One region of the Jeotgalibacillus sp. 10bf12 genome, then DNA from elsewhere that is predicted to be linked to it. Evidence: riboswitches for the same ligand, from Rfam matches in the RefSeq annotation. Region 1 holds a riboswitch; each other region holds the start of a gene.
What was found. Region 1 has a riboswitch for S-adenosylmethionine ahead of DH10bf12_RS02060 (2,3-diketo-5-methylthiopentyl-1-phosphate enolase). Riboswitches for the same ligand answer to the same signal wherever they lie in the genome.
Positions count from the first base shown of each region.

Region 2: linked by a shared signal. The riboswitch ahead of DH10bf12_RS08805 (Na+/H+ antiporter NhaC family protein) and the one ahead of DH10bf12_RS02060 (2,3-diketo-5-methylthiopentyl-1-phosphate enolase) in region 1 are both predicted to bind S-adenosylmethionine.
Region 3: linked by a shared signal. The riboswitch ahead of DH10bf12_RS09485 (bifunctional homocysteine S-methyltransferase/methylenetetrahydrofolate reductase) and the one ahead of DH10bf12_RS02060 (2,3-diketo-5-methylthiopentyl-1-phosphate enolase) in region 1 are both predicted to bind S-adenosylmethionine.
Region 4: linked by a shared signal. The riboswitch ahead of metK (methionine adenosyltransferase) and the one ahead of DH10bf12_RS02060 (2,3-diketo-5-methylthiopentyl-1-phosphate enolase) in region 1 are both predicted to bind S-adenosylmethionine.

Region 1 is NZ_CP200276.1:444,826-449,215, forward strand. It holds gene mtnK (S-methyl-5-thioribose kinase) at 1-244, opposite strand, end outside; gene DH10bf12_RS02055 (sulfite oxidase-like oxidoreductase) at 260-922, opposite strand; SAM riboswitch class I at 1,175-1,295, opposite strand; SAM riboswitch class I at 1,814-1,923, shown strand; gene DH10bf12_RS02060 (2,3-diketo-5-methylthiopentyl-1-phosphate enolase) at 2,000-3,217, shown strand; gene DH10bf12_RS02065 (2-hydroxy-3-keto-5-methylthiopentenyl-1-phosphate phosphatase) at 3,222-3,887, shown strand; gene DH10bf12_RS02070 (methylthioribulose 1-phosphate dehydratase) at 3,884-4,390, shown strand, end outside.
Region 2 is NZ_CP200276.1:1,670,069-1,674,458, reverse strand. It holds gene DH10bf12_RS08810 (glutathione peroxidase) at 1-403, shown strand, start outside; gene DH10bf12_RS08805 (Na+/H+ antiporter NhaC family protein) at 467-1,768, opposite strand; SAM riboswitch class I at 1,912-2,017, opposite strand; gene DH10bf12_RS08800 (SRPBCC family protein) at 2,111-2,563, opposite strand; gene DH10bf12_RS08795 (MerR family transcriptional regulator) at 2,679-3,437, opposite strand; gene DH10bf12_RS08790 (hypothetical protein) at 3,599-4,390, shown strand, end outside.
Region 3 is NZ_CP200276.1:1,815,885-1,820,274, reverse strand. It holds gene DH10bf12_RS09485 (bifunctional homocysteine S-methyltransferase/methylenetetrahydrofolate reductase) at 1-1,581, opposite strand, end outside; SAM riboswitch class I at 1,656-1,763, opposite strand; gene DH10bf12_RS09480 (DUF4352 domain-containing protein) at 2,014-2,541, opposite strand; gene DH10bf12_RS09475 (SOS response-associated peptidase) at 2,691-3,332, shown strand; gene DH10bf12_RS09470 (potassium channel family protein) at 3,515-4,171, opposite strand; gene DH10bf12_RS09465 (STAS domain-containing protein) at 4,201-4,390, opposite strand, start outside.
Region 4 is NZ_CP200276.1:3,092,174-3,096,563, forward strand. It holds gene tnpB (IS66 family insertion sequence element accessory protein TnpB) at 1-136, opposite strand, end outside; gene tnpA (IS66 family insertion sequence element accessory protein TnpA) at 249-575, opposite strand; gene metK (methionine adenosyltransferase) at 923-2,122, opposite strand; SAM riboswitch class I at 2,280-2,420, opposite strand; gene pckA (phosphoenolpyruvate carboxykinase (ATP)) at 2,791-4,383, shown strand.

The DNA of each region.
Region 1 (4,390 bases):
GTGCACGATCAAGCGACAGCGGCCAGCTTTCACCGACAACCTTTGCATATGGCAGCGCCTGCTTCACAACAAGTGATTTGTCAGTCTGCAGATCCTTCACAATAAACACATAATTCAGATTGCCATCTCCAACTTCTTTACACGTTACCTGCTCTTTATCAGTGATCAGTCCCTTATTTTCTAAATAAACGAGGACACTCTGTTCAGTAAATGGTTCATACACATGCTCACGTACATTTGTCATTAACGTTCCTCTCCTTTAATCAAATTCTTTTTTATGCCATTCATCTTCAGGAATATCGAGATCCTCTCCTGAAAAACGCTCTTCTCTGAATACTTCACCGTAATTGTGGAATCCGTTACGCTCCCAGAATCCTGGGCGGTCTTCCTTTAAAAATTCAATGCCTCTGATCCACTTCACACTCTTCCAGAAATACAGATGCGGCACGACCAATCTGAATGGATAGCCGTGCTTTGCTGTCAGCGGCTTTCCCTCAAAGGAATGTGCCAGTAGAATGTCATCTCCGAGCAGATCCTCAAGAGGAAGGTTCGTCTCATAGTCATGATCTCCATAAATCATGACGTGTTTTGTGCCTTCAGGAATATCGTAGTCTTTCAGTAAGTCTTTGATTGTGACGCCTGTAAATGCATTATCAAACCGCGACCATCTTGTGACGCAGTGAATATCTTTCACAACCGTCGTCTGCGGCAGCTGCATGAGCTCGTCATATGTGAATGTCCTTTTCGTTGCCCCTTCACCAAACAGCGTGAAATCCCATGTAGCAAGATTGTATTCAGGGACCTCGCCTTCATGCAGAATCGGAAATTTTTCTGTCAGCGTCTGACCTGGCGGGAGTCTGCCATCATGTGTATTTTTCTGTACCGGCGGCCGTGCTTTTTTCAACCGTTCTGCCTTACCCATTGTTTCACGCTCCTTGTTTGATTCTTTCTTAGTAAAAGCCATTTTCATCTTTCCTCAGCTGAGATTGGAGCGTAAGGCGGCGACTCCTTTGGCAGGAAGGGACAGGTGAGACGATCACGGCGAAGCCTGATGGCTCAGCGCCCGGCCACGGAAAGCGTCCGCCTGAAGCGGAAATCACAGCCAGCTTTATAAAGTTAAACAATAAAAAGCCCCTTTCTAAGATAGAAAGAGGCAGAATTAGACTGATTCGACCTCTTATCTCTCAGACCATTACGTCTGTTGGATGTAGCACCGTGTCCCTGCTGAATGTATACAGCGGGGCCGGTTGCCGGGCTTCATAGGGCCAATTCCCTCAGCCAACTCTCGATAAGAGTGGTATATGTAGTTGGTTGTTTTTGGTTATTTCGAATTCATAATTGCAAGTTTACGGAATAGAGTGACGTTTTGTCAATGAGTTTTTTAAAAATTATTTTTGAGGGCTTCTGGGAACCGCTGTTGACCTGCGTTTCAGGCGGACGCTTTCCACGGCCGGGCGGTGAGCCCCTTCCATGCTTCGCATTACAGGGTCTCACCTGTCCCTTTCCGCCGTTGGAGTCGCCGCCTTCCACTCCGGTCAACAGCTGAGTTATCTTTTAAAATTATATAGAGTCGGTTGATCAATTATCTCTCATTCTTTAAAGTTTCTTAAAAAATCTTAGTACCTGCTCAGCGGGTGGTTAAAGCGTCCCCCTGAAGCGGAAAACACCCACCAAATTATTAAGAGACAAACACAATATTACTCATAAACTAAAATCACAATAATATAATTTTCTGAAAAAGCAGCTTGACGTTTTTGAAGATGTCTGCCATAATTCGGTACATGATTTTAAATCCAACCGAATACGTATGAAACTCTTATAAAGAGCAGGTGGAGGGACCGAGCCCGATGAAACCCGGCAACCTGTTTCAGCTAACGCTGATTCAAGGTGCTAATTCTCACAGCGACAGCTGAAGGATAAGAGGAAGAACGTTCATTTTGATGTCCGCTTCCTCTTTGGGAGCGGATTTTTTATTTCTTTTTTTGAAAGGATGTCAATAATGTCAAAAATTACAGCGACTTATCTCGTACATGATGCAAAAGGAAATTTAGAAAAAAAGGCCGAGTCTATTGCACTTGGGCTGACGGTCGGTTCATGGACGGACCTGCCGGCGGTTGATCAGGAGCAGTTGAAAAAACATAAGGGTGAGGTTGTTTCTGTCAGTGAAACGTCACCTTCAGCAGCAGCCGGCCACCTGGGTGAGCGTAAGGCAGGGCTGATTAAAATCGCCTATCCGGCAGCAAACTTCAGTGCTGATATTCCGGCAATCCTGACTACGATTTTTGGAAAGCTTTCACTGGATGGTGAAGTGAAGCTTGTTGATATCGAGCTTGATGAAGCACTTGAACAGCAGTTCCCCGGTCCCCAGTTCGGGATTGATTCAATCAGAAATAAACTTGGCGTACACGATCGCCCACTGCTGATGAGTATTTTTAAAGGGATGATCGGCCGCGGAACAGACCTGTTTGAAGAACAGCTTCGCGCACAGGCTGCAGGCGGCGTTGATCTTGTAAAGGATGATGAGATTTTATTTGATAATCCACTTACACCTTTTGAGGATCGGATCCGCCGCGGCGTAAAGGTTTTGAATGAAGAATATGAGCGCACAGGCCACCGCACGTTATATGCAGTGAATCTTTCAGGAAGAACATTTGATTTAAAAGAAAAAGCACGAAAAGCAGTGTCACTTGGCGCAAATGCACTTCTCTTTAACGTATTTGCTTACGGACTTGATACATTGCAGAGCCTTGCTGAAGACCCATATATTGATGTGCCGATTATGGCGCACCCTGCTGTATCCGGCGCCTTTACGGCTTCACCGCTTCACGGAATTTCTAATCAGGTACTGCTTGGTAAATTGCTTCGTCTTGCAGGTGCAGATTTCGTGCTGTTCCCTTCTCCATACGGCAGTGTCGCAATGGAAAAAGCTGAAACATTTGCAATCAGAGATGCCCTTACCTCTGACAGCCGTCTGAGACGCGCCTTCCCTGTTCCGTCAGCAGGCATTCACCCGGGGTTAGTGCCTCAGCTGATCGAGGACTTCGGTAAAGACTCCATTATTAATGCAGGCGGCGGGATCCATGGTCACCCAGGTGGCGCGGCTGCCGGTGCAAAAGCGTTCCGTGATGCCATCGCAGAAGTGCAGGCCGGTGGTACTTTAGAGGACGCTGCTGCAAAGTCAGCAGAGCTTGAAAAGGCACTTGCATTATGGGGGTGAGCGCATGCCGAGCGTAATCTTTTGTGATTTTGATGGCACGATTACAAAATCCGACAACATTATTTCCATCATGCAGCACTTTGATCCACCGGGATGGGAACAGATTAAAGATCAGATTCTTTCCCGGGAAATATCGATTCGTGAAGGCGTAGGAAAAATGTTTGCAACCCTCCCTTCTTCTTTAAAAGATGAGATCATTCATTATGTTGTCGAAACAGCTGAAATACGTGATGGTTTTGGGGATTTTGTCAGCTATACAAGAAAAGAAAATGTACCCCTGAACATCGTCAGCGGCGGCATCGACTTTTTCGTAAAGCCTATGTTAAAACCATATGACCTTGAAAAGCAGCTTTACTGCAACGGCAGTGATTTCTCGGGAAATACGATTCAAATCACCTGGCCGCATACATGTGATGAACATTGTTCAAATGACTGCGGGTGCTGCAAGCCAAGCATTATCAGAGAACTTGCTGATGAACATGTACAGAAAATTGTCATTGGTGATTCAGTCACAGACCTTGAGGCAGCAAAGCTTGCTGATCTGGTATTTGTCTGTGGTGATTACCTTGAGGAAAAGTGCAGGGAGCTGAATCTTCCGTATAAGCGTTTTACTCATTTTGATGAAGTGGTTACGTATCTTGAACAGTCCAAGGAGGTTGTACACCGTTGAAAACACTTGACCTTGAAGCACGCTGGCAGGAGCTTGCCGATGTAAAGGATGCACTTGGTGCAAGATACTGGTTCCCGGGTACAAGCGGCAATCTGTCGATTAAAGTATCTGATGATCCGCTCGAATTTTTAGTCACAGCAAGCGGTAAGGATAAGTATCAGCGGACCGATGAAGACTTTCTTTTAGTCGACCGGAACAGCCAGGCGGTTGAACAAACCGGATTAAAGCCTTCTGCTGAAACACTTTTACATCAAAAGGTCTATGAATTGACTGATGCAGGCTGTTCCCTTCACGTTCACACAGTAAGCAATAATGTCATTTCCGAGCTGTACGCTGAAAAAGGAGAAATTACTTTTCAAAATCAGGAGCTGATCAAGGCATTTAATCTATGGGATGAAGATGCTGTACTGAAGGTACCGATTATTGAAAACCCTGCGCACATTCCGGACCTGGCAAACCTTTTGGCAGAGAAAATTGATGAAAATATATTTGGCGTATTAATC
Region 2 (4,390 bases), 1.2 Mb from region 1:
GGAACGTTATGAGGAGCACGGGCTGCAAATATTAGGTTTCCCTTCTAACCAATTTGCTGAACAGGAGCCACTTGGGGATGGAGAGATTACACAGTTTTGCGCAATGAATTATGGTGTCAATTTCCCTATCTTTAAAAAAATAAATGTTAGAGATCATGATGCGTCTCCTCTGTTTACTTACTTAGCTGAACAGAAGCCTTTTCAAGGATTTGATATGGCTCACCCAATTTCTAAATTGCTGGTTTCTATTGTGAATGAACGCTTTCCACACTATATGGATGGAGACTCGATTAAATGGAACTTCACAAAGTTTTTAATCGATCGGAATGGACAGGTAGTCGAGCGCTTTGAACCAACAGCAGAGCCGCTGGATATGGAAGCAAAGATTAAGGCAGCTTTATAATAAAAGCCGCAGCAGTGAATTCTGCTGCGGCTTTTATGTTGAATCAAGTTGTTCCACCAAAAACTATACACTCTTCTCCTTAAATCTAGGAAATTGAATGGCGATCGCAATCGAGCCGGACAGCGCAATCAGAATCGGATAAATGCAGTATGGGACAATCTCAGCAGGAGATATTCCTGCTACACCAGCAACAGCAAGAAGCTGTGCACCGTAAGGAATCATACCCTGTACTGAACTTGAGAAAATATCAAGCAAACTCGCTGATCTGCGCTTATCAATACCGTACTCATCAGCAATCTGTTTTGCGAGCGGTCCGGCAGTGATAATCGAAATGGTATTATTAGCTGTCGCAAGATTCACTGTCCCGACAAGCCCTGCGATCCCTGCTTCTCCACCTTTTTTCGATTTCACGCGCTTTGTGACTGACTGAAGCAGGAATTCAATTCCTCCATTTGCTCTGATCAGCTCTACCAGTCCGCCAAGCAAAATGGCGATCATCGCGAGCTCCTGCATATTTGTAAAGCCGTCTCCAATCAGACCAATTAAGTCTATAAAGCGGTATTGACCTAGTGCCAATCCGACAACCCCTGCAAAAATAATGCCGCCAAGTAAAACGAGAATTACGTTTGCCCCGGCAACAGCAAAAATTAATACGCCGAGATAAGGCAGTACCTGCACTAAATTATACGGGTTATCTCCATCAATTGAAGCACTATTCCCAGCTGTCATTACACCAAAAATAATCGCTGTAATGATCGCTGCCGGTAATACGATAAAGATATTCGCTTTAAATTTATCCTTCATTTTTGTTCCCTGCGTACGGACTGCTGCAATCGTTGTATCAGAAATGATTGACAGGTTATCACCAAACATTGCACCACTGACAATTGCCCCCATCGCAAGTGCTACGCCAATATCAGTCTGCTCTGACAGTCCAAGTCCAATTGGCGCCAGTGCTACAATTGTTCCAACTGATGTCCCCATTGAAATAGAGATAAAGCATGCAATGACGAACAGACCAACAATCAGCAGGTTTTGCGGCAGCAGTGAAAGTCCAAGGTTAACCGTTGAATCAACAGCACCGGCACCTTCTGCGACTGAAGCGAATGCACCGGCCAGTAGGAAGATCACAACCATTAAGATAATGTTCGGATGTCCTCCACCTTTCGCAAGCTGCATCGTTTTCGTCTGAAAATCTGTTTTTCGATTCATGAGCATTGCGACTAAAATCGCTGTAAACAATGCAACTAATACAGGCATGAAATAAAAGTCGCCTGTTAAAATTCCTGATCCGATAAAAAGTAAAATAAATACGCCAAACGGAATAAGTGCGAGCGGATTGCTCTGAATATTCTCCTGATTCATCTGTTTTGCCTCCTGAAATAAAATCGTGCCCTAATCTTGAAAAAGTACCCATATTGGTTTAAAACAAACACTGAAGAGGTTTTTCGGACACAAAAAAACCTCTTCAATAAGAAAAAGAAGAGGCTTGTATAAGCAAACAACTTTTCTTATCTCTCAGGCGAACGCCTGCTGGAATTGGCACAGTACTCAAATTAAGAGTCCGCTGCCGAGGCTTCAAAGGGCCAGTCCCTCTGCCTCTCATCATAAGAAGATGTTATGAAGTTTTTAATGATTGTAGAAATATAAGTGATTCAGTCGGATAAGTCAATACAATCAGCAAAATTGAGAATATTCAATCACAGGTCAGCTGCTTTCAGCTTCTTTCTTTACTCTTTCCAGGAACTCGAGCACAACTTTATTGTCCTGTTTTTTACCGGCAAGCTTCATCATCGCTTTACCGACGAAATTAGCTCCTTTATTTTCTCCTTCATAGATGAGTCTTGTCTGCTCCTCACTTTCTTTAAGCAGCTTAAAAGAAAATGTCGTATCAAACGCTTTACCCAATATAAAGTTAACCTTCTTATACTTTTCATTTTCATGATCCTCATAAGCAAGGGTATGTACAAAGTAGGTTTCTACGCGCTTCCCCTCGCCATACGTTTGCTGATGCTTTGCGCCTGCTACAGTTTCCTCACCTTCCACAAGATCATGCGAAATCACCTTTGGCATAATTCTTTTAATATTTTTATCCTTAAATAAATCCCAGACTTCTTCAATATGTGCATTAATCATTGTTTCTTCTTTCCATGTGATCACAATCATTCATCCTTTCCTGCGTCAATAAAATGAACACTGTATTTATTTTAAAGCATGGAATCAGTAAAGACTAAAAAAGTCATCTGCACGTCTGCAAATGACTTTTCGATAAAGATTATTTTCCAGTATACACATTGATCGCATTACGTAAAAATACAGTTCCGCCTTCAATGTGCTGATCATAGTAGGCAGTAAACCGATCATCACTTACGTACATTTCCCCAAGACCGGCATGTGCTTCTTTTGAATACTTTGGCCAGGTAAAGCTGAGCCATTCTTTATGCAGTGCGACTGCTTTTTGTGCTTCAGGTGAAGCGGGGTCTCCTGTATCAAACGCTTTTTTAAGCTCTGTAAAAAATGCTTTTTCAACCTCGTTCATCCGCTTGAAGTCTGCTTCAGTTAAGCCCCGCATTTTTGCGTTGCTGTCATCTACTACCTGGTCCCCATATTGTTGGCGCACTTCTTTACCATACTGCTGTTCATTTTCATCAATCATCTTTTGCTTTAACCCTTCAAATTTCTCCTGATCTTTCATTGGAGTACCTCCTTCTTTGCTTTCAATCGTTGTTTGTACGGTTGAAATGATTTGTTCAAGACGGGCATGTTTCTCCTGCAGTTTCTGAACATGCTGCTGCAAAGCTGAGACCAGATCAAAGTCCGGGTGATGAATAATCTGTCTGATTTTATCCAGGCTCACTTCAAGCTCCCTGTAAAAGAGAATCTGCTGCAGCAGATCCACTTCTTTTTCACCATAGATCCGGTAACCTGACGAACTGATTCTTGCAGGCTTTAACAGATCGATCTCATCGTAGTATCTCAGTGTGCGGCCGCTTACACCGGACAGCTTTGCGAGCTGCTGGACTGTATATTCCATTTAAAACCCTCCTGACAAATACAGCATAAGGCTTGACGTAACGTGAAGGTCAACAACAATTTTAAATTCAATATAATACCTATTAATTTTAAAGGAAAGTTTTTAAATGGGTCGTTTTAGGTTAAAGAGGTAAGACAACTATAAATTGAGGGGGTGAAAAAATGAGCGGATCAGATTATACAGTAGGTCTAATCGCAGCACCGGGTTACCCAAAGGAGTTAATTGATTCGCTGAAGGGTGAACTGCCAGAGCTGCTGGATTACTATGTTGATGACACACACAAATGGAAGGTTGATTGTTCGATCGACTCGTTAACCGGCGGGACGGATCAGTCTGATAAGGTTATGAAAGCCATCCTTTCACTTAAAGATGAGAATGAATGGGATTTCACAGTTGCAATTACAGACCTCCCCTTATTGCATGGTAAGAAAGCGATCATTGCAGAAGCTTATGAAGAAGCAAATATTGCTTTAATCAGCCTGCCCGGCCTTGGCGCAGTTCCACTTGCCCGAAGAGTCAGGGACTCTATTCTGCAGCTGGTAAATGAAATGTATTACACATCTTCTGAAGAAGGTCGCGAGAAGGCTGAACAGCGCCTCCAAAAGAAGGATCAGACAGAAGATAAAGGGTTAAAGACAAGAAATCCGAAAAGATTAGTCGGAAGAAAAGGGTTTGACAAAATTTCTCCGATAAAAAGAGAGTTACCTGAGGATACAGAAAATATTGATGTACGGTTCAAAGTCAACTCTTACTTTGGCAGTGCATTGCGATTGTTAACCGGAATGGTTCGGGCGAATAAGCCGTGGGTGATGTTTTCATCTTTTAAAAAAGTGATGATGCTCGCTTTTACAACAGGTGCTTACGCACTGATATTCCCCACTCTCTGGTTGCTGAGTAATGAATATAGCATCTGGCGTATGTTTTTACTCTCGAATATTTCGATTCTTGCCATG
Region 3 (4,390 bases), 1.4 Mb from region 1:
GTTTTTGCTGCTTGTCAAAGGCATCAGGCCAATATATACGGGCTTTCCAAGATCCTTAACTGCTTCAGCTGTCTGAATCAGCTTTTCCTCAGAGAATACAGGCTGACTCATAAAGTAATCAGCTCCGGCCGAGATCTTTTTCTCCAGACGCTGTACGGCTCTTTCAACACTTCTGACATTCGGGTTGAATGCCGCACCGATCGTAAATGAAGCTTTCTCGCCTAAGTCTTTTCCGGACATCGACATGCCGTTATTCAGCTGCTGGATCATTTCAATCAATTCAAATGATGATACGTCATAGACTGAAGCTGCACCCGGGAAATCCCCAACCTTTGTCGGGTCACCTGTGACAGCCAGAATGTCATGAAGCCCAAGTGTGTGAAGTCCCATCAGATGGCTTTGAAGCCCGATCAGATTACGGTCTCTGCACGTCAGATGAACAAGCGGACGGACGCCCTGCTGTTTGATCAGGTAACCAAGTGACTCATTGGATACACGCGGACTCGCAAGTGAGTTATCAGCAAGAGTAACAGCATCAGCTCCGGCTGCACCGAGTGCTTTTGCACCTTCGATAAACTTATCTGTATAAAGCTTCTTGGGAGGATCGAGTTCAACAATGACTGATTTGCGGTCTCTAACGATGTCTGTGAGGGGCTCAGGCAAATCCTTTTGTCTTGAGCGCACTACAATCTTTTCAGCTTTCTCCACTCTTTTTTCAGTAATAGGTGCAAGCCCTTTTAGTGCCTGGCTGAATGCTCTCACATGATCCGGCGTTGTCCCGCAGCATCCCCCGAGCAGTCTGACTCCCTGCTCTCTGAATGCAGGTGCCACCTCACCAAAGTATTCAGCATTATTGCTGTACTGAAGTGAGCCTTCTGAGTAAGATGGAAGACTCGCGTTTGGATAACAGGACAGATAAGCCTTTTCAGGAAGCGGTACCTGTTCAAGTGACTTAATCATATGGAATGGACCCTGTCTGCAATTTAAGCCAACTACATCGGCTCCAAGCTGTTCAAGCTCCAGTAGCGCTTCAGAAACCGGTTTACCATTTTGCATCACATCCGGCTCCTGAACTGAAATATGCGCAATAATCGGCAGGTCTGTTTCTTTTCTGGCGATTTCAATGACCGCTGCCAGTTCCTCGAAATCGTAATACGTTTCAAATAATAACCCGTCTACTCCTTCTAACAGTAAACAGTAAAGCTGTTCTCTGAATGTCCGCTTGATTTCATTCAGGTCAATCGATTGAGGACGGAAGCTTCTGATCCCGCCGATTGTACCGAGAATGAAGGTATTGTCTTTCGCCGCAGCTTTAGCGTTTTTTACAGCCGCAGTATTGATTTCTTTTACCTTTTCTTCGAGTCCGTAGCGCTCGAGCTTATGATAGTTCGCGCCGTAGGTATTTGTTTGTATCACATCAGCACCAGCATCAATGTATGCACGATGAATTTGCTGGATATGCTCTGCATGAGACAGATTTAATTCTTCAAAGCACTGATCTGAGCCATATGAATACAGGAGGGTTCCCATCGCGCCGTCACCAATCAGAATTCTTTGCTTCATTTCTTCAAGTAAGTTCATTATTTCACCCTTCCTGATGTATATACAAAAAAGCCTTCCATCATCATAGATAAGAAGGCTTTAGACTACTAAGCTTCTTATCTTCCCTGCATGATTGCAGGATGGATTTAGCACCTTTTCACATTGTGTGTAGGTTGCTGAGGTTTCAACGGGCCTGTTCCCTCCGCCTCTCTTGATAAGAATCCACGCTATTCAATTAATTATGACAACTTTACAAGAAAGGTGGCTGTTGTGTCAATAGGAGTGATGATTAAAATACGTTTAGGTAAATGATTGGATATAAAAAAGAGGCTGAACATAATTGTTCGAGCCCCTTTAATCGTTTCGCTTCACTTCAGGCGGACGCTTTCCGTGGCCGGACGGTGTCTTCACCTTACGCTCCGCTGCATTTATCATGTCCATTTTTATAAAAGCCAAGTGCTTAAAATACGATTAGTCTAAAGAAGTAATCCCCGGCAGTCTCCATTCAACTTCTTCTTCACCGATTGTGCCGAAAAGTTTGAATGCAGTTGCTGCTGCAGATTCATATTGTAATGAGCCTTCTGCTGATTCTCCTGCTGCGATTGTCCATTCAGACGGATCGCCGTAAGCCATTTTTTCTTCATCTGTAAGATCAGTCAATGTGAAGTCCTCTGAAGATAAAGATACTTCCTCTTCACCATTATTTGTCACTGTCATATTGATCTCGTAAACACGATTCGTGTCATCGATTTGTTCAGCAACACCAGTATCAGTCACTGTAACTGTCAGGTCACCTGAAGTTACCTCGTCACCAACAAGATAAAGCTCTGGTTCAGCGCTTTCTTCTTCACCTGCTTCTTCTGTTGAAGCCTCTTCCGTTTCTTCTGCAAATTCCTCAGTTGTTGCTTCTTCTGTTTCTGCCGGCTCTGACGAATCATCTGAGCAGGCTGCAAGCATAAGTGCAGCTGCCATTGCAGATACTAACCAAAATTTCTTCATATGGAAAACCCTCCTGAATATGTATGTCTGTATTCAGTATGATTCGTATACCGAAACAAATCAACCGATTACCTTTAAAAGGAAATAAGTTGTAATCTTCTCTATCTTCGCAATATTTTGTTAGAATGCTTATAAAGGAGAGATGAGGGATGTGCGGACGATTTTCTTTAGTTGAGGCGATGTATGATCTGCAGCAGTATTATCAGTTTGAGATGAGGGATGATTTTCTTTATACGCCAAACCTGAACCTGTCACCAAGTCAGCATGCTGCAGCGGTTGTGCAGTTAAACGGACAGCGTTATCCCGCCTCTTTCAGGTGGGGACTGATTCCCCCTTTTGCTAAGGATGAAAAAATTGGGTATAAAACGTTCAATGCCAGGTCTGAAACGGTCGCAGAGAAGCCAAGCTTTCGCAGAGCATTTGAATCCAAACGGTGCCTGATTCCTGCCACTTCATTTTACGAATGGAAAAAATCAGGGAGGGAAAAACAGCCCTACGAAATAAAGAGGCACGACGGTGAGCCGATTACATTTGCAGGTCTGTGGGAGTCTTGGCGTCATGATGATCAAATCATCAGAAGCTGTACGATCTTAACGACTGAACCAAATGATCTGATGGCTGATATCCATACTAGAATGCCTGTCATACTTGAACGGGATGCTTTCAATCAGTGGCTGGACCCGGAAGAAGATAAAGCGTCGCTTAAAAAACTTCTCAAGCCCTGTGCAAGTGAACTGCTGATGGCTGAAGAAATTTCAGGAGAGAGATTTAAAAGATCCGGAACCTCATAAAGAGATTCCGGATCTTTTATTAGACTTTGCTAAAGTTGGCTGTTGATTTCCGCTTCAGGGGACGCTTTCCGCGGCCGGGCAGTGAGCCCTCAGGCTTCGCAATGCCCCTCCGCCCCCTCACGCTTCAATCATCAGCTGTGCAGTAATACTGATAGATTTTAACAAAACAATTATTAACACGATCAGACACCCTGTTTCTCAAATCGGTGAAGCTTTCTGTTCTCACCGATGACAATCAGTACATCCTCTTTTTGAATTTTATCGTCTCCACTTGGTGATACAATCATATCATGCTGCCTGTAGATCCCGACAATGTTACATCCAAAGCGGTTTCTGATGTTCAGTGCGGCGATAGTTTTACCGATAATTTTCGGCGTTGCTTTTATTTCGACCATTGAATGCTCTTCAGTCAGTTCAACATAATCAATAAAATGTTTGGATGCCAGTCTGTGGGCAATTCGCCGTGCCATATCTTTTTCAGGACGTATTACGCGAGTTGCACCAATTTTTTCAAGTACCTTCTGATGATAAAGACTGGATGCTTTTACCCAGATTTCCTTCACACCTAGGTCAGTTAAAATAATTGTTGTTAAGATACTCGCCTCTATATTTTCACCGAATGATACGACAACGAGATCAAAGTTTCTAATGCCAGCCTGAATCAGAAGCTGTTCATCCTGTGCATCTCCCTGGATGACATGTGTGGCAATATCAAAGTATTTGTCTACTAACTCTGCATTGCGGTCCATCGCAAACACTTCTGCACCGATTTCGTGGAATTCCTCAACCAGATGTCCACCAAAACTGCCCAGTCCGAGTACTGCAAATTGTTTATTCATGTCAATCCTTCTTTCTCCTTCACATACTTTCAGTAAACAATCCTGGAAAGTTTGTCCTCAAGATTATTTATAAAAGTAAGCTTTTGCATCTTTTTAATCTGATGAAGATATGGTGCGTGCTCAGGCTTTACACCAGTAATTGTACAACCTGTCCCGAACAGTGAAAAGCTTTTAATCATTTTCATTAATTCATCCACACCGGCATCTTCCATTAATCCC
Region 4 (4,390 bases), 810 kb from region 1:
CTTCACGCCCTTCGGGCCAACGGAATCGGCCATTTTCAAGTCTGCGATAATACAGCCAAAAACCATTGTGCTCCCAGTGTAGAATCTTCACTTTATCCCGTTCACGGTTACAAAACAAAAGATATCTGAAGAACACGGATCTAATTCAAACGTTTCCTGTACGATGGCCGCAAGACCATCAATGGATAATCGCATATCTGTCACGCCTTGAGCGAGGTATATATTGCGTATAGATTCCGGTTGAAGAATCATGGCGTGATCACCTCCAGCAGTTCAGTTAATAATTCTTTATCAAATCCCGGAGGGATCACAACTTTATATGGCCCTACGTGCAGGTCGAGCTTCGTAGTAGGGGATTGCATATTGATTTTTGCCCATCCAGTTGGACGTTCCTGTTGGATATCCTCTGGCCGGTAAGTCATTCTAAAATAATGAAGCTGACTGTACGTGACTTCATCCCGAGTCTCGCAAAATGCTTTTAATGATAAGTCACTTTCACGCCACTCTTCATAGATACGCGACATCTTTTCTACGTATCCACTTGGCACGTGATTTGAGCTTTCTTTTACATCCATTCAATAACCACACCTTCCATATAACCAATGTGTTCATAGGATAAGAGGCAGTCGGTGTACCTTTCGAAGAAAGGAGCATTTCATCTGGCTTAAGATCCGTTTGAAATGTCTATGTGAAGAGAAAGTAGAAAAAATCGTAGCTTGATTGAACACGTTCGTTACATATTTGATTTCCTTCATTTTGTCACGGAAGGTTACACAACAGAAGGTGTGGTTCGTTTGACGCTTACTGTGATTCAAAGAAACTCACACCATGTTCTTAGAATAGTGAAATTTGATCTATGCCCATTCAACAAAAAATCCGGAATATATCATAACAGATATATTCCGGACGGATTGTATTCTTATTATGCGTTAGCATCCTTCTTCAACGCATCTGCTTTATCTGTTCTTTCCCATGGAAGGTCAAGATCATTACGGCCGAAGTGTCCGTAAGCAGCTGTCTGCTTGTAGATCGGACGGCGAAGGTCAAGCATTTTAATAATGCCTGCAGGACGAAGGTCAAAGTGATTACGGATCAGATCCACAAGTGTATCCTCTTCCACTTTACCAGTGTCAAATGTATTAACAGAAATTGATACAGGCTGCGCTACGCCGATTGCGTATGCAAGCTGTACTTCACATTTATCAGCAAGACCTGCAGCAACGATGTTTTTCGCTACGTAACGTGCAGCGTAAGCACCTGAGCGGTCAACTTTCGTTGCATCCTTACCAGAGAATGCACCGCCGCCGTGACGCGCATATCCACCGTAAGTATCAACGATGATTTTACGGCCAGTCAGACCGGCATCTCCCTGAGGTCCGCCAATAACGAAGCGCCCAGTCGGGTTAATGAAGTATTTAGTATCTTCATCAATTAGCTCTGCAGGAACGACATGGTTAATTACGTGTTCCTTCAGGTTACGCTGAATACGCTCAAGGCTGACTTCCGGATGGTGCTGCGTTGAGATAACGATTGTGTCTACGCGCACCGGCTTGTCATTTTCATCATATTCAACTGTCACCTGCGTCTTACCATCAGGACGAAGGTATGGAAGAATATCTTCTTTACGCACTTCAGTCAGACGGCGTGACAGTTTGTGAGCAAGTGAGATTGGCAGTGGCATCAGTTCAGCTGTTTCGTTATTTGCATAACCGAACATAAGCCCCTGGTCGCCTGCACCAATTGATTCGATTTCCGCGTCAGTCATCTGGCTTTCACGGTCTTCTAGCGCACGGTCAACTCCTGCTGCAATGTCAGGTGACTGCTCATCAATAGAAGTTAGTACTGCACAAGTATCCGCATCAAAACCATATTTAGCACGTGTATAACCGATTTCTTTGATCGTTTCACGTACGATCTTAGGGATATCTACATACGTAGAAGTTGAGATTTCTCCAGCTACCAGAACAAGTCCGGTTGTAACAGAAGTTTCGCATGCCACGCGGGCATTCGGATCATCTTTCAGAATTGCATCAAGAATTGAATCAGAAATCTGATCACAGATTTTATCCGGATGTCCCTCAGTTACGGACTCGGATGTAAATAAACGACGTTTTACAGACATATAAGTCTCCTCCTTGTGAAGCAAATAGTCGACGGTACTCATTACCCTTAGAGATCGAACGTTAACCTACAAGATCATCCAAGTTTCGGCATAAATAAAAGAAACCTCTCCTCAAATCACGTTCATGAGGAAAGGTTCATAATCAGTTCGCCTTTCACTCTTATCGTTCAAGACACACGTCTTGCTCCAGGTTAGCACCTTCGCTCCAAATGTTTGGACCGCAAAAGCATCATGCTTTTTTGCAGAGCAGGTTGCTGGGTTTCATAGGGCCTGTCCCTCCACCAGCTCGGGATAAGAGTATCCGTTCAAAAAACTATCTTACGGAAATGAATGTGTAATGTCAATCATAATATTCTATGATAATAAGAACTTTTATTAAGCTTTCATTTTTTAAAATCCATTATCTTACTTGCACAGCTGTTGATTGGAGTGGATGGGGGCGACTCCTGCGGCAGGAAGGGACAGGTGAGGCTTATGGCGAAGCCTGCGGGCTCACCGCCCGGCCGCGGAAAGCGTCCCCCTGAAGCGGAAATCATCAGCCAACCTTTAAAAAACAAACAATTTAAGAATTTTTAACGAAATCACCAATTAGTATAGACTATTCAATTGAATGTGTTATACTAATTTCGAACAAAGGTGAATGACTTACTGAAAAGGTGGGAGATAACATGACAACAATCCGAAACACTTCAGAATTAAAAGAACTATTAATGAGCGAACGCGTGAATAAGAACCTTTCTGTACCTCAGCTTGTAGAGAAGGTATTAATGAGAGAAGAAGGCACATTAACTTCTACAGGCGCTGTAAAAGCGGAAACTGGCAAATACACCGGCCGCTCTCCAAAAGATAAATTTATTGTGGATGAAGCTTCTGTACGTGACAAGATTGACTGGGGTAAAGTCAATCAGCCGATCTCTGAGGATTCATTTGACCGTTTATATACGAAAGTACTAAACCACCTTGGTGAAAAAGAAGAAGTATTTATGTTTGAAGGATTTGCAGGCGCTGATGCTGATTCCCGCCTCCCAATCCGTGTGGTCAACGAGCGCGCATGGCATAATCTTTTTGCCCACCAGCTATTTATCAGACCTGAAAAAGGTGAAGCATGGACCAGCCGGAATGAAGCGCCGTTTACAATTTTGTCTGCTCCATCATTGAAAGCTGACCCTGAAACAGATGGTACAAATTCTGAAACATTTATCATTGTATCATTTGAACAACGCACAATTTTAATCGGTGGCACAGAATATGCAGGCGAAATGAAAAAGTCTATTTTCTCTGTGATGAATTATCTGCTACCGCAAAATGATATTTTACCGATGCACTGCTCAGCAAACGTTGGTGCTGAAGGGGATGTGGCATTATTCTTCGGACTTTCAGGAACTGGTAAAACAACGCTATCAGCAGATGCTGACCGTAAGCTCATTGGGGATGATGAGCACGGCTGGTCTGATAATGGCGTGTTTAATATCGAGGGTGGATGCTACGCGAAATGCATTAACCTGTCAGAGGAAAAAGAGCCGCAGATTTTCGATGCGATCCGATTTGGTTCAGTCCTTGAAAATGTCGTGCTTGACCCTGAGTCACATGAAGCAGACTATGATGACTCTTCATTAACTGAAAATACGCGTGCTGCATATCCGCTGCAGGCGATGAGAAATATCGTGGATCCAAGCAGAGCCGGTCACCCGAATACAATTGTATTCCTGACTGCTGATGCATTTGGTGTACTGCCTCCGATCGCAAAGCTGACAAAAGAACAGGCAATGTACCACTTCCTGAGCGGCTACACATCAAAGCTTGCCGGCACTGAAAGAGGCATTACTGAGCCGGAAGCAACGTTCTCAACCTGCTTTGGATCTCCTTTCCTTCCACTTGAACCGACTGTATACGCTGAAATGCTTGGTAAAAAGCTTGAAGAGCATGATGCAGAAGTATACCTGGTCAATACCGGCTGGACTGGCGGTGCTTACGGGACGGGATCACGTATGAAACTTACTTACACAAGAGCAATGGTTAGGGCTGCTCTCCACGGTGAGCTTGCAAATACGGAGACTGCAAGTAATGGACTATTCGGACTTGAGACACCGCTTCACATTCCAGGTGTACCTGATGATGTGCTGCAGCCGCGTTTTGCATGGAAGAATGAAAGTGAATACGAGGAAAAAGCGATGGAGCTTGCATTAAAGTTTAAAGAGAACTTTAAGAAGTTCACTAGCGTAGATGAGCGGATCGCCAGACTTGGCGGACCAATCGTCTAAATAGATA